2 regions of the Streptomyces sp. YGL11-2 genome follow, and region 2 is predicted to be linked to the other one. Evidence: riboswitches for the same ligand, from Rfam matches in the RefSeq annotation. Region 2 holds a riboswitch; the other holds the start of a gene.
What was found. Region 2 has a riboswitch for S-adenosylmethionine ahead of ACO1BR_RS01640 (aminotransferase class V-fold PLP-dependent enzyme). Riboswitches for the same ligand answer to the same signal wherever they lie in the genome.
Positions count from the first base shown of each region.

Region 1: another riboswitch for S-adenosylmethionine. It lies ahead of thrC (threonine synthase); the one in region 2 lies ahead of ACO1BR_RS01640 (aminotransferase class V-fold PLP-dependent enzyme).

Region 1 covers NZ_JBNHIN010000019.1:82,349-92,090, reverse strand. The annotation lists gene ACO1BR_RS22435 (MoaD/ThiS family protein) at 307-585, opposite strand; gene thrC (threonine synthase) at 658-1,935, opposite strand; SAM riboswitch class I at 1,953-2,105, opposite strand; gene ACO1BR_RS22425 (glucosyl-3-phosphoglycerate synthase) at 2,278-3,264, shown strand; gene ACO1BR_RS22420 (alpha,alpha-trehalose-phosphate synthase (UDP-forming)) at 3,314-4,807, shown strand; gene ACO1BR_RS22415 (cytochrome c oxidase assembly protein) at 4,926-6,050, shown strand; gene ACO1BR_RS22410 (hypothetical protein) at 6,137-6,811, shown strand; gene otsB (trehalose-phosphatase) at 6,899-7,816, opposite strand; gene ACO1BR_RS22400 (DUF3263 domain-containing protein) at 7,928-8,125, opposite strand; gene ACO1BR_RS22395 (extracellular solute-binding protein) at 8,457-9,725, opposite strand.
Region 2 covers NZ_JBNHIN010000001.1:361,275-371,016, reverse strand. The annotation lists gene ACO1BR_RS01680 (cytochrome c oxidase subunit 4) at 1-341, shown strand, start outside; gene ACO1BR_RS01675 (Ig-like domain-containing protein) at 495-1,772, shown strand; gene ACO1BR_RS01670 (hypothetical protein) at 1,803-2,216, opposite strand; gene ACO1BR_RS01665 (aa3-type cytochrome oxidase subunit III) at 2,484-3,104, shown strand; gene ACO1BR_RS01660 (c-type cytochrome) at 3,191-4,000, shown strand; gene ACO1BR_RS01655 (Rieske 2Fe-2S domain-containing protein) at 3,997-5,040, shown strand; gene ACO1BR_RS01650 (cytochrome b) at 5,037-6,674, shown strand; gene trpD (anthranilate phosphoribosyltransferase) at 6,815-7,879, shown strand; SAM riboswitch class IV at 7,965-8,082, shown strand; gene ACO1BR_RS01640 (aminotransferase class V-fold PLP-dependent enzyme) at 8,295-9,728, shown strand.

The DNA of each region.
Region 1 (9,742 bases), on a different contig from region 2:
ACAGGTCAATCGGACGAGAATTCCGGCGGCAGGGAATCGGCAATATGACCGGAAGTCACAATTTTCCGGTGCAATTCGGGCCGGGAATAAGCCACGTAAGCGACAAAGACCGCGCACAGTTTGGGCACAACTCACCGCGGTCTCATATGCGTTCGGCACGCGCGCGGAGATAGGCCGAGGGGGATCGCCCCAATGGTATCCCCTTTCACAACGCGGAATTGCCCCGTCCGTTTATGCCGGACGGGGCAATTTCGGTCAAGCAACGCAAGAGTTGGCGCAAATTAGGCGCCAAATGCGGCAGATCGCTCAGCAGCCTCCGGCGACCGCGGGAATGATCGAAACGCCCGCACCGTCCGGGGTGGGGGTCTGAAGGCCCTGCTCGAAGCGGACGTCGTCGTCATTGACGTAGACGTTCACGAACCGGCGGAGCTTGCCCGCGTCGTCCAGCACACGGGCCGCGATGCCCTGGTGGTTCTTCTCCAGGTCGGCGATCACCTCGGAGAGGGTCGCGCCCTTGGCGGCCACCTCGGCCGCGCCGCCGGTGTACGTACGGAGGATGGTGGGGATGCGGACCTTGACGCTCATGGTTCTGCCTTCCAGCGGGTGCGGGGTAGGACTGTGGAGGCTGCCCGGCGGCAGCGTAGGGGCGAAAGCGGCTCAGCCGGCCAGGCCGGCCGTGCGGAACGCGTCCAGGTCGGGGCGGATGGTGGCCGTGGGACCGGCGGCGACGGCGTCGAGGGTCTTCAGGCCGTCACCGGTGTTCAGCACGACCGTGGTCAGCGACGGGTCGAGCACACCGCTCTCGATCAGCTTCCTGGTCACGCCGACGGTCACCCCGCCCGCGGTCTCCGCGAAGATCCCCTCCGTACGGGCCAGCAGCCTGATCGCGTCCACGATCTGCTCGTCGTCGACGTCCTCGACCGCACCGCCCGTGCGGCGCGCGATGTCGAGCACGTACGGACCGTCGGCCGGGTTGCCGATCGCCAGCGACTTGGCGATGGTGTTCGGCTTCTGCGGCCGTACGACGTCGTGCCCGGCCTTGAAGGCGGCCGACACCGGCGAGCAGCCCTCGGCCTGCGCACCGAAGATCTTGTACGGCCGGTCCTCGACGAGGCCAAGGGCGATCAGCTCCTTGAGCCCCTTGTCGATCTTGGTGAGCTGGGAGCCGGAGGCGATCGGGATGACGATCTGGTCCGGCAGCCGCCAGCCCAGCTGCTCGCAGATCTCGTACGCCAGCGTCTTGGAGCCCTCGCCGTAGTAGGGGCGGAGGTTGACGTTGACGAAGCCCCAGCCCTCGCCCAGCGGGTCGCCGATGAGTTCCGAGCAGAAGCGGTTGACGTCGTCGTAGTTGCCCTCGATGCCGACCAGGTCGCCGCCGTAGACCGCGGCCATCACGACCTTGCCGGCCTCCAGGTCGTGCGGGATGAAGACGCAGGACTTGAAGCCCGCGCGGCGCGCGGCGGCGCCGACCGCACCGGCCAGGTTGCCGGTCGAGGAGCAGGACAGGGTGGTGAAGCCGAAGGCGCGGGCGGCCTCGACGGCGATCGCGACGACCCGGTCCTTGAAGGAGTGGGTCGGGTTGCCGGAGTCGTCCTTCACGTACAGGCCGCCGGTGACGCCCAGTTCGGCGGCGAGCCGGTCGGCCTTGACGAGCTTGGTGAAGCCGGGGTTGAGGTTCGGCTTGTCGGCCACGTCCGCGGGGACGGGGAGCAGCGGGGCGTAGCGCCAGATGTTGTCGGGGCCGGCCTCGATCCGCTTCTTCAGGCTCTCGGGGTCGCCGGTCGGCAGCTCGTAGGCGACTTCGAGCGGGCCGAAACATTCCTGGCACGCGAAGATCGGGCCGAGGTCGAAGCGCTGCCCGCACTCGCGGCAGGAGAGCGCGACGGCGGGGCCCAGAGCGACAGACGGAGTGGATTCGGTGACGTGCACAGCCATGGAGGCGAGGCCCTTTCTCCTCATCTTCCTCACGACGCATCTCGCCGTGAGACGGATTTGGCACCTTCCCTAGCCGGGAGCCTCGCGCGCAGTGCGTGCTGCGGCGGAGACCGACTGGAGGGTTGCCGGGGCTTCAACGGGCCGTATCCCTCTGCCCCTCTGGATGAGCGGTATGGCGCTGGGCGGACCCAGGCGTTTGTGGCGCGGCGACCCCGACATGCGAGGGCGATCCGCGTTGTTCAAGACTGTAACCGAAGGCGCTGACGGTTGAGATAGTCGTCCGAACCGCGAGATGGATCACAGCGGTCGCCCCCGGGGCGCCCATCGAGGAGTGTCGTAGACGTGCTGGAAGAGGTGGAGCGCTGGCTCGGCAGCCGCTCCTGGTCCGCCGCGGACCGGCCGCTGGAGCAGCTGTTGGAGGCGAAGCGCCAGACGGGCCGGACGGTGAGCGTGGTGCTGCCCGCGCTCGATGAGGAGGCCACGGTCGGCGCCATCGTCGCCACGATCCGGGCCGAGCTGATGACCGCCGACGTCCCGCTGGTCGACGAGCTGGTGGTGCTGGACTCGGGCTCCACCGACCGCACCGCCGAGGTCGCCGCCGAGGCCGGCGCCCGGGTCGTCCACCGGGACAGCGTGCTGCCCCGGATTCCGGCCGTGCCCGGCAAGGGCGAGGTCCTGTGGCGCTCCCTTCTGGTCACCACCGGCGACATCGTCTGCTTCGTGGACGCCGACCTGCGGGAGTTCTCCGCCGGCTTCGTGTCCGGGATCGTCGGCCCGCTGCTGACCGATCCGGAGATCCACTTCGTCAAGGCGATGTACGACCGGCCGCTGGAGACCGGGGCCGGGTCGGCGGCGGCCGGCCCGGGAGGGCGTCCCGGAGTCGAGCAGGGCGGGCGGGTGACCGAGCTGGTGGCCCGGCCGCTGCTGAATCTGCACTGGCCGCAGCTGGCCGGCTTCGTGCAGCCGCTGGGCGGCGAGTACGCGGCCCGCCGTTCGCTGCTGGAGCGGCTGCCCTTCCCCGTCGGGTACGGGGTCGAGCTGGGGCTGCTGGTGGACGCGCTGCACACCGTCGGGCTGGACGCGCTGGCGCAGGTGGACGTGGGGGTGCGCAAGCACCGCCACCAGGGCGGGCAGGCCCTCGGGCGGATGGCCGCGGCGATCTACCGGACCGCGCAACTCCGGCTGGCCCGGGGTCACTTGGTGCGCCCCCGGCTCACCCAGTTCGACCGCGGCGAGCACGGCTTCGTGCCGCGGACGACGGATGTGGACACCGAGGAGCGTCCGCCGATGGCCGAAATCCCCGAATACGCGGAACGGCGGGCGGCCTGAGGGGCGATCCGTACGTTTGCGCGGATCGGTCAGTGGTTAATGTCGCGACATGGTCTCCGAGCGCAGTGCGGTCCAGCCAGGTGCCGAGGTTCTCGTCGCGTCCAACCGTGGGCCGGTGTCGTACGCCCTGGGAGAGGACGGGGAGCTGACCGCGAGGCGGGGCAGCGGGGGGCTGGTGTCGGGGCTGTCGGCGATCGGCCCGGAGACGGACGCGGTGTGGGTGTGCTCGGCGCTGGGGGACGGTGACCGGGAGGCGGTGCGGCGGACCGGTGGGCTGCTGGATACCGCGGACACCGGTGGACAGCGCGTCCGGATGCTGGACATCGCGGCCGATGTGCACGCCGCCGCGTACAACGGCATCGCCAACTCCGTGCTGTGGTTCGTGCACCACATGCTGTACCAGACGCCCCTGGAGCCGGTGTTCGACGCGGACTTCCGCGGCCAGTGGGCGGCGTACGAGGCGTACAACGCGGCGTTCGCCACCGCGCTCGCGGACTGTGCGAGCCCGGGGGCGGCGGTGCTGGTGCAGGACTACCACCTGGCGCTGGTGCCGGGGATGCTGCGCGAGGTGCGGCCGGACGTCCGCATCGCGCACTTCTCGCACACGCCCTGGGCGCCGCCGGAGTACTTCGCGATGCTGCCCGACGACATCCAGCGGCAGCTGGTGCTGGGGATCCTCGGCGCGGACCGGGCGAACTTCCTGACCGGGCGGTGGGCCCGGGCGTTCACGGCCTGCTGCGAGCAGGCGCTGGGCGGGGACTGCACGGCGCACTGGCCGCGCCACGAGGCGCCCAGCGTCATCGCGATGCCGCCGGACCGCACGGCGCACCGGACCAGGATCGGGGTGCACGGCCTGGGCGCCGATGCGGAGTTCCTGCGGGAGCGGTCGCGGCAGGCCGATGTCGAGGAGCGGATGGCGGCGCTGCGGGAGCAGATCGGCGGGGCGGACCGGAAGACGATCGTCCGGGTCGACCGGACGGAGCTGTCCAAGAACATCGTGCGCGGACTGCTCGCGTACCGGCGGCTGCTGGCCGACCGCCCGGAGTGGCGGGAGCGGGTGGTGCACCTCGCGTTCGCCTACCCCTCGCGGCAGGACCTGCCCGTCTACCGCGACTACACCGCCCAGGTCGGCCGGCTCGCGGACGAGATCAACGCGGAGTTCGGGACGGCCGGCTGGCGGCCGGTCGTCCTGCATGTGAAGGACGACTTCGCGCGGTCGCTGGCGGCGTACCGGCTCGCGGACGTGGCGCTGGTCAATCCGATCCGGGACGGGATGAACCTCGTCGCGAAGGAGGTGCCGGTGGTGTCCGACGCGGGCTGTGCGCTGGTGCTGTCGCGGGAGGCGGGCGCCTGGGAGGAGCTGGGCGAGGACGCGCTGGGCGTCAATCCGTACGACGTCGGGGCGACCGCGGAGGCGCTGCACACGGCGCTGTCGATGCCCGCCCGGGAGCGGGCGGAGCGCAGTGCGCGGCTGGCCGCGGCGGCCACCGCGCTGCCGCCGGCGCGGTGGTTCCTGGAGCAGTTGCGGGCGCTGGCGGAGTGATCGGCGCCCGCGCGGGCGCGTCGGTGGTCGGTCCGCCTGCGCCTTGAAGGCGCGGACGGAGCCGCCCCGAGGTGCCCCGCCGGTAGATCGTTCGCGGGCCCGGCTAGCGTGGTGGTCCGTGACAGTGACAACGCTTGCGACCACGACGCTCGCGGCCGGTCTGCCGGAGCCGACCGCGGGGCGGCTGGCCGGCAGCTGGCAGCTCGACCCGTACGCGCTCGTGCTGGTGCTCGTGCTGGGCGGCCTGTACGGCTGGGGAGTCGTCCGGCTGGCGCGGCGCGGGGAGCGGTGGCCGGTGGCGCGGACGGTGGCGTTCGCGGGCCTGGGGCTCGGGGCGGTCGTGGTGGCGACCATGTCCGGGCTGGCGGTCTATGACCACGAGCTGTTCTGGCCGGCCGCGGTGCAGAACATCGTGCTCGATCTGATCGCGCCGCTCGGGCTGGCGCTCGGCGATCCGCTCTCGCTGGCGCTGCGGGCGCTGCCCGAGGACGGTCGTACGGCGCGGCGGCTGCGCGCGGCGCTCTCCGGGCGGGTGCTGCGGCTGCTGACGTTTCCGCTGGTGAGTACCGTTCTGGTGCTCTCCTCCGAGCTGGCGATCTACTTCACGCCGTACTTTTCGACGGCGCTGCGGCACGACCCGCTGCACGAGCTGATGTATCTGCAACTGATCGTCACCGGCAGCCTGTTCGTACTGCCGATGCTCACCCGGGAGGAGCTGCTGCCCTCGTGGTGCAGCCATCCGGTGCGGGCCCTGCTGGTGCTGGTGGACGGGCTGGTCGACGCGGTGCCCGGGATCGTGGTGATGACCAGCGGGACGCTGATCGCGGGCGGCTGGTACACGTCCCAGCACCGGCCGTGGGGCCCGAGTCCGGAGCAGGACCAGATGCTCGGCGGCGGGCTGATGCTGTCGATCGCGGAGCTGGTCGGACTGCCGTTCATGATCGCGGTGTTCGCGGAGTGGGTGCGGGCGGAGCGCGGCCGGACGGCGGCGCTGGACGCGCAGCTGGACCGGGAGCTGGCGGTGGTCGCCCCCGCGGCGGCCCCGACCCCGGCCGGGCGGGCATCCGAAGACACCGGCAACACCGGTAACTCCGGCAACACTGACAACACCGGCAGCACCGACACAGCGGGCGAACCGGCCGTACGGCGGGCGGAACCCGCCGTTCCGCAACCGGAGTTGACCCGGCCCTGGTGGGAGACCGACCAGGGCGCGGTGGGCGAGCGCTTCCGGCGGGGTCGCTAGCCCAGCCGGGCCCGGCGCCCCGCGGATGCTCCCCCACACTCCCACCGCGCGCCTGTGCGGGGCCGGAGTGGGGTAGTTCTTGTTCTATGTCAATCTCCGCACGATGGACCGCGGTTGCGGCCGTCACCGTCCTGGCGACCACGCTCGCCGGCTGTACGTCCGGCAAGAGCGGGTCCGACCCGAAGGGCGGCAGCTCCTCGAAGTCCGGGGCGCCGGGCTCCTCCGCCTCCGCCCCGTCCGGGCCGATACCCGTCGGCCCCGGGCCGCAGTCCGCGTACACGGTCCAGAAGCAGCCCGACCCCGGCACCTGTCACGTCCGCTACACCGCCGACAAGCAGCCGCTGCCCGACCCCAAGTGCACCCCCGGGGCGACCAACCCGAAGGTCACGCAGCAGACGCTCAAGGCCACCATCTGCTCCAGCGGCTACACCAAGGGCATCCGGCCGCCGGTGAGCATCACCAACCGGGAGAAGGCCGCCAACGCCAAGTCGTACGGCTACACCGGCCCGATGCACGACGCCGAGTACGACCACCTCATCAGCCTCCAGTTGGGCGGCGACCCCAACGACCCGCGCAACCTGTGGGTGGAGCCGCCGTCCCCGGGGCACAAGCCGGGCGCCGGGCCGAACAACCCCAAGGACGGGGTGGAGAACAAGCTCAAGACCGCCATCTGCTCCGGCAAGACCGACCTGGCCAAGGCGCAGCAGGCCATCGCGCACGACTGGACGACGGCGCTGTCCTCCCTGGGCATCAAGGAGTAGTCCCGGGCCCCGGGGAACGGTCCCGGGCCGCAGGGAGAGAGCGGCGCCCGGCAGCGGCCCGGGCCGGGTGTTCCGGCCCGGGCGGGCTCAGCCCCGGCTCTCGATGCGGTCCGCGAGGGCGCCGAGCAGCGCCACCACGCCCCGGGGGCCGTCGACGACCAGGTCGGCGCGCTCGGCCAGCTCGGTGACCTCGTTGCTGCCGCTGCACACCAGGACGCCGCCCGGCCCGTCGGAGCGCAGCTTCTCGATGGCGGCGAAGGCGGCGAGGTCGCCGAGGTCGTCGCCCGCGTAGAGGACGGCGGCGGCGTCGGTCTCCCGGACCCAGTCGGCGAGCGCCACGCCCTTGTCCATGCCCGGCGGGCGCAACTCCAGCACCAGCCGGCCCGGTTCGACGATCAGGCCGTGGCGCTCGGCCAGCTCGGTGAGCGGTCCGCGCAGCGTCTCGAAGGCGTGCTGCGGGTCGGCGGCGCGGCGGGTGTGGACGGCGACGGCCCGGCCGCCCTTGCGCTCGACGGCGGTCTCGACCCAGGTGCCGCGCCAGACGCCGGAACGGTCCAGTACGCCGGGGAGTTCGGCCTGTACGGCGGCGATGCCGGGGTGCGGGGCGGGGGCGTGCAGCGCACCGGTCGCGGCCTCCCAGCGCTCGGCGCCGTAGTGGCCGAGGACAGTGAGGTGGTCCAGGCCCGGCATGCCGTCGAAACCGCCGAGACGGACCGCCACGGCGGCCGGGCGGCCGGTGATGACGGCGACCGCGCGCAGGTGCGGGGCGAGCCGGGCGAGGGCCGCGGTGGCGCCGGGGTGGGCGCGGGCCTTCGCCGGGTCGGGGACGATGTCGGCGAGCGTGCCGTCGAAGTCGAGGGCGACGACGGCGCGTTCGGGATGCGCCAGCAGCGCGGCGAGGCCCTCGCGACCGGCGGCGGAATGCGGCGTGGGGACGGCGGGGGGCGTCGGGGCCGGGTCCGGCGTCGGTTCGGGGTGCGGCGCGGCGTTCGGGGTGCTGCCCATGGGGCGACCCTACCGGCGGGGCACGGGCGCACGCCGGGTGTACGGGCGCATCGGGGCGGCGGGCCGGGGCGCCGAGGGGGCGGCGCCGGGAGGGGCCAGCGGCGGTAGGGGTCAGCGGCGGGCGCGGCGGGCGTCCCGTACGCGGCGCAGCCGGTTGACGGTCACCGGGTCGTGTGCGAGCGCCCGGGGGTCGTCGAGCAGCGCGTTGAGGAGTTGGTAGTAGCGGGTCGGGGAGATGCCGAGCTGTTCGCGGATGGCGCGCTCCTTGGCGCCGGGGCCGGGCCAGGAACGGCGTTCCACGGCGAGCACCGCCTCGTCGCGGGAGGAGAGCCCGCGCTCCGCGCCCGCGCCGTCCGCGCCGTCGGTGCTGTCCGTGCTGTCCGTGCTGTCCGTGCTGTCCGTGCTGTCCGTGCTGTCCGTGCCTTCTGCGCCGTCTGCGCCGTCTGCGCCTTCCACGTGCTCCGCCCTCACATTCCCACGATAAGCCCACCGCCGGACGCCCTCGGGCGCCCGGTCCGGGGTCGCGGTGCCCGGCCCGGGGCCCCCGCGCCCGGACCGCGGCTCCATCGCCCGGCCCATGGCCTCGATTACCCGGCCCGTGGCCTCGTTTGCCCGGCCCATGGCCTCGGACCCGCCGGCCTCACTCGGTGGCGTTGTCGGCGGTGTCGGCGGTGTTCTGGATGTCGGTGAGCACCGCGGACGGATTGCCCTGCGGGCCGACGGCGGCGCCCATCCGGGCCTTGACGGTCTTGGAGACCAGCGGCCAGGAGATCTTGTTGGACGGGTAGAACTGGGCGGTGGGGAGCTGGGTGAGGAAGCCGTGCAGCTTGCTGAAGCGGTCGTCGGCGAGCATCGCCTGGGAGGCGGAGGTGGTGACCGGCAGCAGGTTGTAGTCCGCGGAGAACTTCAGGACGTTCTTCTCGCTGTAGACGAAGTCGAGGAACTTCCCGATCTGCGCGCGGTGGCCGTTCTGCTTGAACGCCATCATCCAGTCGGCGACGCCCATGGTGGCCTTGGCCTTGCCGTTGGTTCCGGGGAGTTCGACGGTGCCGTAGTCGATGCCGTTGGCCTCGGCCTGCTTCATGAGGGTGGGGTGGCCGTTGAGCATGCCGACCTGGCCGGCGGCGAAGCCCGCGAAGGCGTCCCCGCGGTTGAGCTTGGCGGGGTCGGTGCCGGTGAGGCCCTTGCCGACGAGGTCCTTCTGGAGCCACTCGAAGGTCTTGACGTTCTCGGCCGAATTGACGGTGTATTTACCGATGTTGTCGGTGTAGCCGCCGCCTCCGGCGAGCATCCACTCCAGCGTCTCGGCCTGGGTCTCCTCGGGGCCGAGGGGCAGCGCGAAGGGTATTTTCACGCCGTGCGCCTTGAGCGCCTGGGCGTCGCTGACGATGTCGTCCCAGTTCTGCGGCGGGTTGGCGATACCGGCCTGGGCAAAGAGCTTCTTGTTGTAGAAGAGCCGCCGGGTGCTGGCCCCGAAGGGCAGGCCGTACTGGAGCCGCTGGTACTCGCCGGCCTCCGCGAGGGAGGGCGCGAAGTCGGCCTGGACGGGGATGGAGAGAAGGTCGTCGGCGGTGTAGAGCTTGCCGTGGGCGGCGTAGTCGGCGTACGCGCCGATCTGGGCCATGTCGGGGGCCTTGCCGGAACGGACCAGGTCCTCGACCTTCTTGTCGACGTCGGTCCAGCTGTAGACGCTGACGTCGACCTTGATGCCGGGGTTCTTCTCCTCGAATTCCCGGACGAGCCCGTCCCAGTAGTGCTGGGAGCTGTTGGCCCTGCTGTCGCCGTAGTCCGCCGCGATCAGCTTGAGGGTGACATCGTTGCCGCCCGAACCGCTTCCGCAACCGGTAAGAGTCAGTGTGATGGTGGCGGCCAGTCCCGCCGCCGCCAGGCTCAAGTACCGCCGCTGCACCGCTGTTACCGCCCCTT
Region 2 (9,742 bases):
TCGTCTATGGCGTCTGGTCGAAGGAGCCGGCGGGCACCACCGCGCTGTTCCTCGCCTTCGGCCTGTGCATCATGGTCGGCTACTACCTGGCCTTCACGGCCCGGCGGGTCGACGCGGGCGCACAGGACAACGAGAACGCCGAGGTCGCGGACGACGCCGGTGAGCTGGGCTTCTTCAGCCCGCACAGCTGGCAGCCGCTCTTCCTGGGCATCGGCGGCGCGCTCGCCTTCATGGGAGTGGTCTTCGGCTTCTGGCTGCTGTACTTCTCCCTGCCGGTGATCCTCGTGGCCCTCTGGGGCTGGGTGTTCGAGTACTACCGCGGTGAGAACCGCACCCAGTAACGCACCCTCCGCGCTGCGCGCGGCAGACACGCTGTAAGGCCGGGCCCGGACACCCCATCAGGTGTCCGGGCCCACTCCGTTCGGCCCCACGGGACAGACCCGTTTGCAGTCCTCCAGCGCGCCGGTACGGGCGGTTCTTCGTACGTTTGGGGTATGAACCACAGACCTCGAACCCGGACGGTGCTGAGCTGCGGCCTTCTGCTCGTGCCCCTCGCGGTGAGCACTGCCGCGTGCGGGGGCTCGGCGTCGGAAACACTCTCGACCGATCCCTACGACGCGAGTGACCAGATATCGGCCAACACCCCGGCCGACGGACGGAAGAAGGCGGACCCCGACAAGCCCCTCGAACTCGCGGTCAAAGGGGACGAGGCGCGTATCACGGATGTGACCGCCACCGACGCCACCGGCCGCTACGTCCGGGGGGAGCTGAGCGCGGACGGCAAGCACTGGCGCACCACCGTGCCGCTGGCCGCCGGCACGCGCTATTCGGTGCAGGTCAGTACCGAGGAGGAGGACGGCACCCCGGGCCGCAAGACCCTGGTGGTCAACACCAAGGACGCGGACGACCGGCTGACCGTCAAGTTCGGCCCGCAGAGCGGCGAGTACGGCGTCGGCCAGCCGGTCACCGCCGAACTCAGCAAGCCGGTCACCGACCCCAAGGCCCGGGCCGTCGTCGAGAGCGCCCTGAAGGTCGACTCCACACCGCGTGTCGAGGGGGCCTGGCACTGGGTGGACGGCAAGAAGCTGCACTTCCGCCCCAAGGAGTACTGGCCCGCCCACGCCACCATCGCCGTCCACAGCAACCTCGACGGCCTGAAGATCTCCGGCGGGCTCTACGGCGGCCCCGCCAAGCCCGTACGGCTCACCACCGGCGACCGGGTCGAGGCCGTCACTGACGCCGCCGCGCACCAGATGACCGTGCTGCGCAACGGCAAGTCGATCAACACCATCCCGGTCACCACCGGCAAGCCCGGCTTCTCCACCCGCAACGGCGTCAAGGTCGTGCTCGGCAAGGAGAGCTTCGTGCGGATGCGCAGTGCCACCGTGGGCATCGCCGCCGGAAGTTCGGACTCCTACGACCTGCCGGTCTACTGGGCCACCCGGGTGACCTGGAGCGGGGAGTACGTGCACGCCGCCCCGTGGTCGGTCGGCTCCCAGGGCGCGGCCAACGTCAGCCACGGCTGCACCGGCATGTCCACCGGCAACGCCCAGTGGTTCTTCAACACCGTCCGGGTCGGCGACGTCGTCAAGGTCGTCAACAGCGGTGGCGCCACCATGTCGCCGTTCGACAACGGCTTCGGCGACTGGAACATGCCGTGGAAGGAATGGCGGGACGGCAGCGCCCTCAAGAACAGGGCCTCCACCACCACAGGCGCGGCCGAGCGGGAGCAGAACCCCGCCGCTGACGCCCGGCTGCGCCCGCAGTTCTGAAGGCCGCTCAGCGGCCGCTCAGCGCCCCGCTCAGACCGGCGCCACGGCCTGCGCCAGCTGACGGCGGCGTAGCAGCCCGGCCAGCGCCTCGGCGAACGCCACCGGGTCGACGGGATGGGTCACCGCGGCGTCCGCGCGGCTCCAGGTGGCCAGCCAGGCGTCCTGCGGGCGGCCGATGAGCAGCAGCACCGGAGGGCACTGGAAGATCTCGTCCTTGATCTGCCGGCACACGCCCATACCGCCCGCCGGCGCGGTCTCGCCGTCCAGCACGCAGACGTCGATGCCGCCCTGCTCCAGGGCCTCCAGGACGGCCGGTGCGGTGGCGCACTCCAGGATCTCGATCTCCGGGGCATCGGGGGCCGGCCGCCGCCCGGCCGCCAGCCGGACCTGCTCGCGGGTGTTGGCGTTGTCGCTGTAGACCAGCACCGTGGCAGTCGCCTGCATCGTTCCTCCACTTTCGTAGCGGTACGGCTTGGTCAAACCGTTGCGCGATGCTACTCCCGGACGGGGCCCCGGCAGGAGATGCCGGACGCATCCGGGATGCGCCCGACGGCCTGTCAGGACCGGGGTCTCCAGGGGCGGCGAGCGGTGCCGCGGGGCGCGCTTCCCCCCTTCGGGCGACCGCCGCGGAGGTCCGTACGAGCAGGGCATACGGCCTTGACACACCGAACGGCACCCCCCGGAGTGAGGGCGGGATAAGCGACCGACATAATGTCGGTCGTGGCGACAGCAACGACAGTAGAAACCGGGCACGCGCACCCGTCGGTCAATCGGCCGAACCTCACCAGCGTCGGAACCATCATCTGGCTGAGTTCCGAGCTGATGTTCTTCGCGGCCCTCTTCGCGATGTACTTCACCCTTCGATCGGTGACGGGCGAGGCGTACTGGAAGGAATCCGCCCATGCGCTGAATCTTCCGTTCTCCGCGACCAACACCACGATCCTGGTGCTCAGCTCGCTGACGTGTCAGCTCGGCGTTTTCGCCGCCGAGCGCGGCGACGTCAAGAAGCTGCGGACCTGGTTCGTGATCACCTTCATCATGGGTGCCATCTTCATCGGCGGTCAGGTCTTCGAGTACACCGAGCTGGTCAAGCACGAGGGCCTTTCGCTCTCGTCCGGCCCGTACGGCTCGGTCTTCTACCTGACCACCGGTTTCCACGGACTGCATGTGACGGGCGGTCTGATCGCCTTCCTGCTGGTCCTGGGCAGGACGTACGCGGCCAAGAGGTTCACCCACACGCAGGCCACCGCGGCCATCGTCGTGTCCTACTACTGGCACTTCGTCGATGTCGTCTGGATCGGCCTCTTCGCCACGATCTACCTGATCCGGTAACCGGTACCGGGCCTGTTGCCGGGCCCGCATTTCAGACAGACATAGCCAAAGCATCGACGCAGAAGATCCTGACACCGGGGTAATCCGTGAAAAAGCTCTCCGCACGACGGCGCCATCCGCTGGCGGCGCTCGTCGTCCTACTCTTCGCGCTGGCGGTCACTGGGGGGCTGTACGCCGCGTTCGCGCCGGCGGACAAGGCTCAGGCCGATGACACCGCCCAGTCTCTTGCCATCAAGGAGGGCAAGAAGCTCTTCGCCGTGGGCTGCGCAAGCTGCCACGGCACCGGCGGTCAGGGCAGCTCCGACGGCCCGAGCCTGGTCGGCGTGGGCGCCGCCGCCGTCGACTTCCAGGTGGGCACCGGCCGTATGCCCGCCCAGCAGCCCGGCGCCCAGGTGCCGCGGAAGCGGAACATCTACAACAACGCCCAGATCGACCAGCTCGCGGCCTACGTCGCGTCGCTCGGTCCCGGCCCGTCCGTCCCCGACAAGTCGCAGTACAGCGCCGACGGGGCCGACATCGGCAAGGGCGGCGAACTGTTCCGCACCAACTGTGCGCAGTGCCACAACTTCACCGGCAAGGGCGGCGCCCTCACCAACGGCAAGTACGCACCGACGCTTGAGGGCGTGGACCCGAAGCACATCTACGAGGCCATGGAGACCGGCCCGCAGAACATGCCCTCCTTCGGTGACGGCACGCTGAGCAAGCAGAACAAGAAGGACATTGTCGCGTACCTCGGCGCCGTCGACAGCGATAAGTCCGCGAGCCCGGGCGGCATGGAACTCGGTGGTCTGGGCCCGGTGACCGAAGGACTCTTCGGCTACATCTTCGGCCTGGGTGCGTGTGTCGCGGTCGCCATCTGGGTCGCAGCCCGGACTACGAAGGCCAAGAAGTCATGAGTGAGACAGAAGAAAACCTTCCCAGTGAGCGGGAGACGGCTCACGAAGGTGCGCTGGCGAAGGCGGACAACCCCTTCGCCGACCCGGGGCTGCCGCCCCACGAGCACCGCGTCCAGGACATCGACGAGCGGGCCGCCAAGCGCTCCGAGCGCACCGTGGCGTTCCTCTTCGTGGTGTCCATGCTGGCCACCGTCGCCTTCATCGCGTCGTACGTGGCGATCCCGATCGACAAGATCGTCTACATCTTCCCGATCGGCCACGTCAGTGGGCTGAACTTCGCGCTCGGTCTGACCCTGGGTGTGGCGCTCTTCTGCATCGGCGCCGGCGCGGTCCACTGGGCCCGCACGCTGATGTCCGACGAGGAGGTCGCCGACGAGCGGCACCCGATCGCGGCCGCGCCCGAGGTCAAGGCCAAGGTCCTGGCGGACTTCGCGGACGGTGCCCGGGAGTCGCAGTTCGGCCGTCGCAAGCTGATCCGCAACACGATGTTCGGCGCGCTGGCCCTGGTGCCGCTCTCCGGCGTCGTCCTGCTGCGCGACCTGGGCCCGCTGCCCGAGAAGAAGCTGCGCACCACGGGCTGGAAGAAGGGCATCCGCCTGGTCAACCAGTCCACCAACCTCCCGCTGCGTCCCGAGGACATCGCGGTGGGCTCCCTCACCTTCGCCAAGCCCGAGGGCCTGGAGGAGAGCGACGAGGAGTTCAACGAGAAGATCGCCAAGGACGCCCTGATGCTCGTGCGGATCCAGCCGCAGAACATCAAGGACAAGCACGAACTGGCCTGGTCGCACGAGGGCATCGTCGCGTACTCGAAGATCTGCACCCACGTCGGTTGCCCGATCAGCCTGTACGAGCAGCAGACGCACCACGTGCTCTGCCCCTGCCACCAGTCGACCTTCGACCTCTCCGACGGCGGTCGGGTGATCTTCGGTCCGGCCGGGCACGCCCTGCCGCAGCTGCACATCACGGTGAAGGACGGCTTCCTTGAGGCCGCGAGCGGCTTCGCGGAGCCCGTCGGCCCGAGCTTCTGGGAGCGCGGATGAGTAACGAGACAACCGCGACCACTGCGCGCCGTGGGCAGGCACCACGGGGCGAGCGGATCGCCGACTGGGCGGACGGCCGGCTGGGCATCTACAGCCTCGCCAAGGCCAACATGCGCAAGATCTTCCCGGACCACTGGTCCTTCATGCTGGGTGAGGTCGCGCTCTACAGCTTCGTCATCATCATCCTGACCGGTGTCTACCTGACGCTGTTCTTCCACCCGAGCATGGCCGAGGTCACCTACCACGGGTCCTACGTGCCGATGCACGGGATCAAGATGACCCAGGCGTTCGAGTCGACGCTGGACATCAGCTTCGACGTCCGCGGTGGTCTGCTCATCCGGCAGATCCACCACTGGGCCGCGCTGGTCTTCCTGGCCGCGATGATGGTCCACATGATGCGGGTGTTCTTCACCGGCGCGTTCCGCAAGCCGCGTGAGGTCAACTGGCTCTTCGGCTTCCTGCTGTTCGTGCTGGGCATGTTCACCGGCTTCACCGGTTACTCGCTCCCCGACGACCTGCTCTCCGGCACCGGTGTGCGGTTCATCGAGGGCGTCATCCTGGCGATGCCGCTGATCGGCTCGTACCTGCAGATGTTCATCTTCGGCGGCGAGTTCCCCGGGCACGACATCATCCCGAGGTTCTTCACGATCCACGTGCTGCTGCTGCCGGGCATCATGCTGGGCCTGCTGGTGGCCCACCTGATCCTCGTCATCTACCACAAGCACACGCAGTTCCCGGGCGCCGGCAAGACGAACAACAACGTCGTCGGCATGCCGCTGCTGCCGGTCTACATGGCCAAGGCCGGAGGCTTCTTCTTCCTGGTCTTCGGCGTCATCGCGGTGATCGCCGCGGTCGCCAGCATCAACCCCGTGTGGGCCATCGGGCCGTACCGGCCGGACCAGGTGTCCACCGGTGCGCAGCCGGACTGGTACATGGGCTTCGCCGAGGGCCTGGTGCGTGTCATGCCGGGCTGGGAGTGGAACTTCTGGGGCCACACCATCAACTTCGGTGTCCTCATCCCGATCCTGGTCTTCCCGCTGGTCCTGGTCGCCATCGCGGTCTACCCGTTCGTCGAGTCCTGGGTCCGCGGCGACAAGCGCGAGCACCACATCCTGGACCGTCCGCGCAACGTGCCCACCCGCACCGGGTTCGGTGTGGCCTGGCTGGTCGCGTACTTCGTGATGCTGATCGGTGGCGGCAACGACCTGTGGGCCACCCACTTCCACCTGTCGATCAACTCGATCACCTGGTTCGTCCGGATCGCGTTCTTCGTCGGGCCGGTGCTGGCCTTCATCGCCACCAAGCGGATCTGCCTGGGCCTCCAGCGCCGCGACAAGGACAAGGTGCTGCACGGACGCGAGTCCGGCATCATCAAGCGCCTGCCGCACGGTGAGTTCATCGAGGTGCACGAGCCGCTCGACCAGGAGCAGCTGCACCTTCTGACGCAGCACGAGCAGCCCGAGCCGGTCGCGCTCGGCCCCGAGGTCGACGAGAACGGTGTCCGGCGCAAGCTCAAGCGCACGGAGAAGCTGCGCGCCAAGCTCTCCAAGGGCTACTACGGCGAGGACAACGTCATCCCGAAGCCCACCGTCGAGGAGTACAAGGAGATCACCAGCGGCCACGGCCACCACTGATCCCTGCGGGCGCCACCGCGCGCACCGCCGGTAGTACGCCACCCAGAGGGCCCCGTCCACGAAGAGGACGGGGCCCTTCGGCATGCCCGGGGCTCGATAGGGTGACGGCATACGCAGCAGACGAACCAGGAGCGTGGACCATGAACGTTGTGACCCCGGCAGGCGGCGGCAGCGTGGCGGACCACTCCTGGCCGGCCGTGCTGAACGCCCTCCTGGAAGGCCGCGACCTCGGCGCCGACGACACCGCCTGGGTCATGGACAAGATCATGCGCGGCCAGGCCACCGACGCGCAGATCGCCGGCTTCGCGGTCGCGCTGCGCGCCAAGGGCGAGACCGTCGCGGAGATCACCGGGCTGGTGCGGGCGATGTACGCGCACGCCAGCCTGATCGAGGTGCCCGGTCCCAGCGTGGACATCGTCGGCACCGGCGGTGACGGCGCAAAGACGGTCAACATCTCCACCATGTCGTCGATCGTGGTCGCCGGCACCGGCGCCAAGGTCGTCAAGCACGGCAGCCGGGCCGCCTCGTCCGCCAGCGGCGCCTCCGACGTCCTGGAGAAGCTGGGCGTCAATCTGGACCTGAGCCCGCAACGGGTGGTGGAGGTCGCCGAGGAGGCCGGGATCACCTTCTGCTTCGCGGCCAAGTTCCACCCCGCGCTACGCCATGTGGCCGCCGCCCGCGGGCAGTTGGGGATCCGGACCACGTTCAACGTGCTGGGCCCGCTGACCAATCCCGCCGGGGTCCGCGCCCAGGCGACCGGCGTCGCGGACGCCCGGATGGCGCCGATCCTGGCCGGGGTGCTCGCCGAGCGCGGCTCCTCGGCGCTGGTCTTCCGCGGCGACGACGGGCTGGACGAGCTGACCACGACCGCCACCTCCCGGGTGTGGATCGTGCGCGACGGCACGGTCCGCGAGGAGCCCTTCGACCCGCGGGACGTCGGCATCGAGCTGGTGCCGGTGGAGGCGCTGCGCGGCGCCGACGCGTCGTACAACGCGGACGTGGCCCGCCGGCTGCTGGACGGGGAGACCGGGCCGGTCCGCGATGCCGTCCTGCTGAACGCCGCGGCGGCGCTGGCGGCGCTGGAGCCGTCGGACGCCCCGCTGACCGAGCAGATCCGGACCGGTCTCGCGAAGGCCGCCGAGGCGATCGACTCGGGCGCCGCCAAGCGGGTGCTGGAGCGCTGGGTGGCGGCCAGCAACGCCTGACGCGGACGGCCACGTGACGCAGGTCCCGGTCCGGGATACGGACCGGGACTTGCGCCGTGTTGATCGTGTGGCATGATTCAGCCCAGGTCACGAGTGACAGCGACACAGGCCCCGGCCCGCTGTCCGGCAACCCTCCTTCCGTGGCGGGGTGCCCCGGGTGATGACCAGGTCGCAGGCAGCGAGGTCTGCGGCAAGCGCGGATCCCTCGCCAGGGATCCTGGTCCCCGAGGGAGTCCTTTCCGTGATGCAGCGAATGCGATAGGGCCCGCCGGCCCCCCTTCCGCACCCCTTCCCTCCTCTTCTGCCGAGGGTTTTCCTTCACGTTGCGGCGCCGCCGTGCGCTCCGGCGTTCCTGCACACGCCTGCCGATGCGCCCGCCCGCAGCGAATTCGCCTGTCTCTCACGGGAGTTCGCCATGTCCGTTTCCGCCGTTGCCGCCGACCCCTCCGTCTGTGCCCCGCTGCCCGTGCTGGGGCGCGATGTCCTCGTCCCGCTGGTGACCGGCGGCGAGGTCGACTACGCCGCACTGGACTACGCCGCCAGCGCCCCGGCGCTCCAGCGGGTCTGGGACGACGTGGCCGCCTACGCCCCGTACTACGGCAGCGTCCACCGCGGTGCCGGCTACCTCTCCCAGCTCTCCACCGACCTCTTCGAGAACGCCCGGAAGACGGTCGCCGACTTCCTCGGCTGCCGCATCGAAGGGGACCTGGGCGAAGCCCAGTCCGGCAAGGGCGGTGGTGGGCGACGGGAGGGCGACCAGGTCGTCTTCACCCGCTCCACCACCGACTCGCTGAACCTGCTGGCCGCCGCGCTCCCGCAGGGCACCCGGGTGTTCGTCTTCGAGACCGAGCACCACGCCTCGCTGCTGCCCTGGGAGCACCGCGCGGACCTCGCGGTGACCTATCTGAACGCGCCGCGCACCCCGCGGCAGGCGGTGGACACCCTGGACAAGGCGCTGGCCGCCCGCGAGCCCTACGGCCCGGCACTGGTCTGCGTCACCGGCGCCTCGAACGTCACCGGTGAACTGTGGCCGGTCCGCGAACTGGCCGCCGCCGCGCACGCCCACGGCGCGCGGATCGTGCTGGACGCGGCCCAGCTCGCGCCGCACCACCCCGTGGACATCGCGGAACTCGACGTCGACTGGGTCGCGTTCTCCGGCCACAAGCTGTACGCACCGTTCGGCGCCGGCGTGCTGGCCGGCCGCGCCGACTGGCTCCAGCAGGCCGAGCCGTACCTGGCCGGCGGCGGTGCCAGTCGGAAGGTCGCGCGGCGCACCGACGGCGGGGTGGACGTCGAGTGGCACACCACCGCGGCCCGGCACGAGGCCGGCTCGCCGAACGTCATCGGCGCCTACGCCATCGCCTCCGCCTGCCAGGCACTGACCGAGGCCGGCTTCGCCGGGCTGGTCGCCCGCGAGCAGGAGCTCATCGCCCGTGTCCGGGCGGGCCTGACCGACGTTCCGGAGGTCCGGGTGCTCTCCCTCTTCGGCGATGACGCGCCGCGGGTGGGCGTCCTTTCGTTCGTGGTCGAGGGCTGGAACAGCTCGCACTTCGCGGCGGCGCTGTCCGCGGAGTACGGCATCGGCGTCCGCGACGGCCTCTTCTGCGCGCACCCGCTCGTCCGCACCCTGCTGGGCGGCGAGCCGCAGGAGCCGGGGGAGTGCGGCGCCCCGGAAGCGGCCCCGGGGGAGAAGTCGCTGAACGCGATCCGGGTCAGCTTCGGCGCCGGGACCCCCGACGAGCACGTCGAACGGTTCGTCCGCGCGGTCAGGGAACTGGTGACGAACGGCGCTCGCTGGAACTACCGCACGGAGGACGGCCGTTGCGTACCCGCGCGGAGCGCGGTCTAAATCCCACCCGTCCG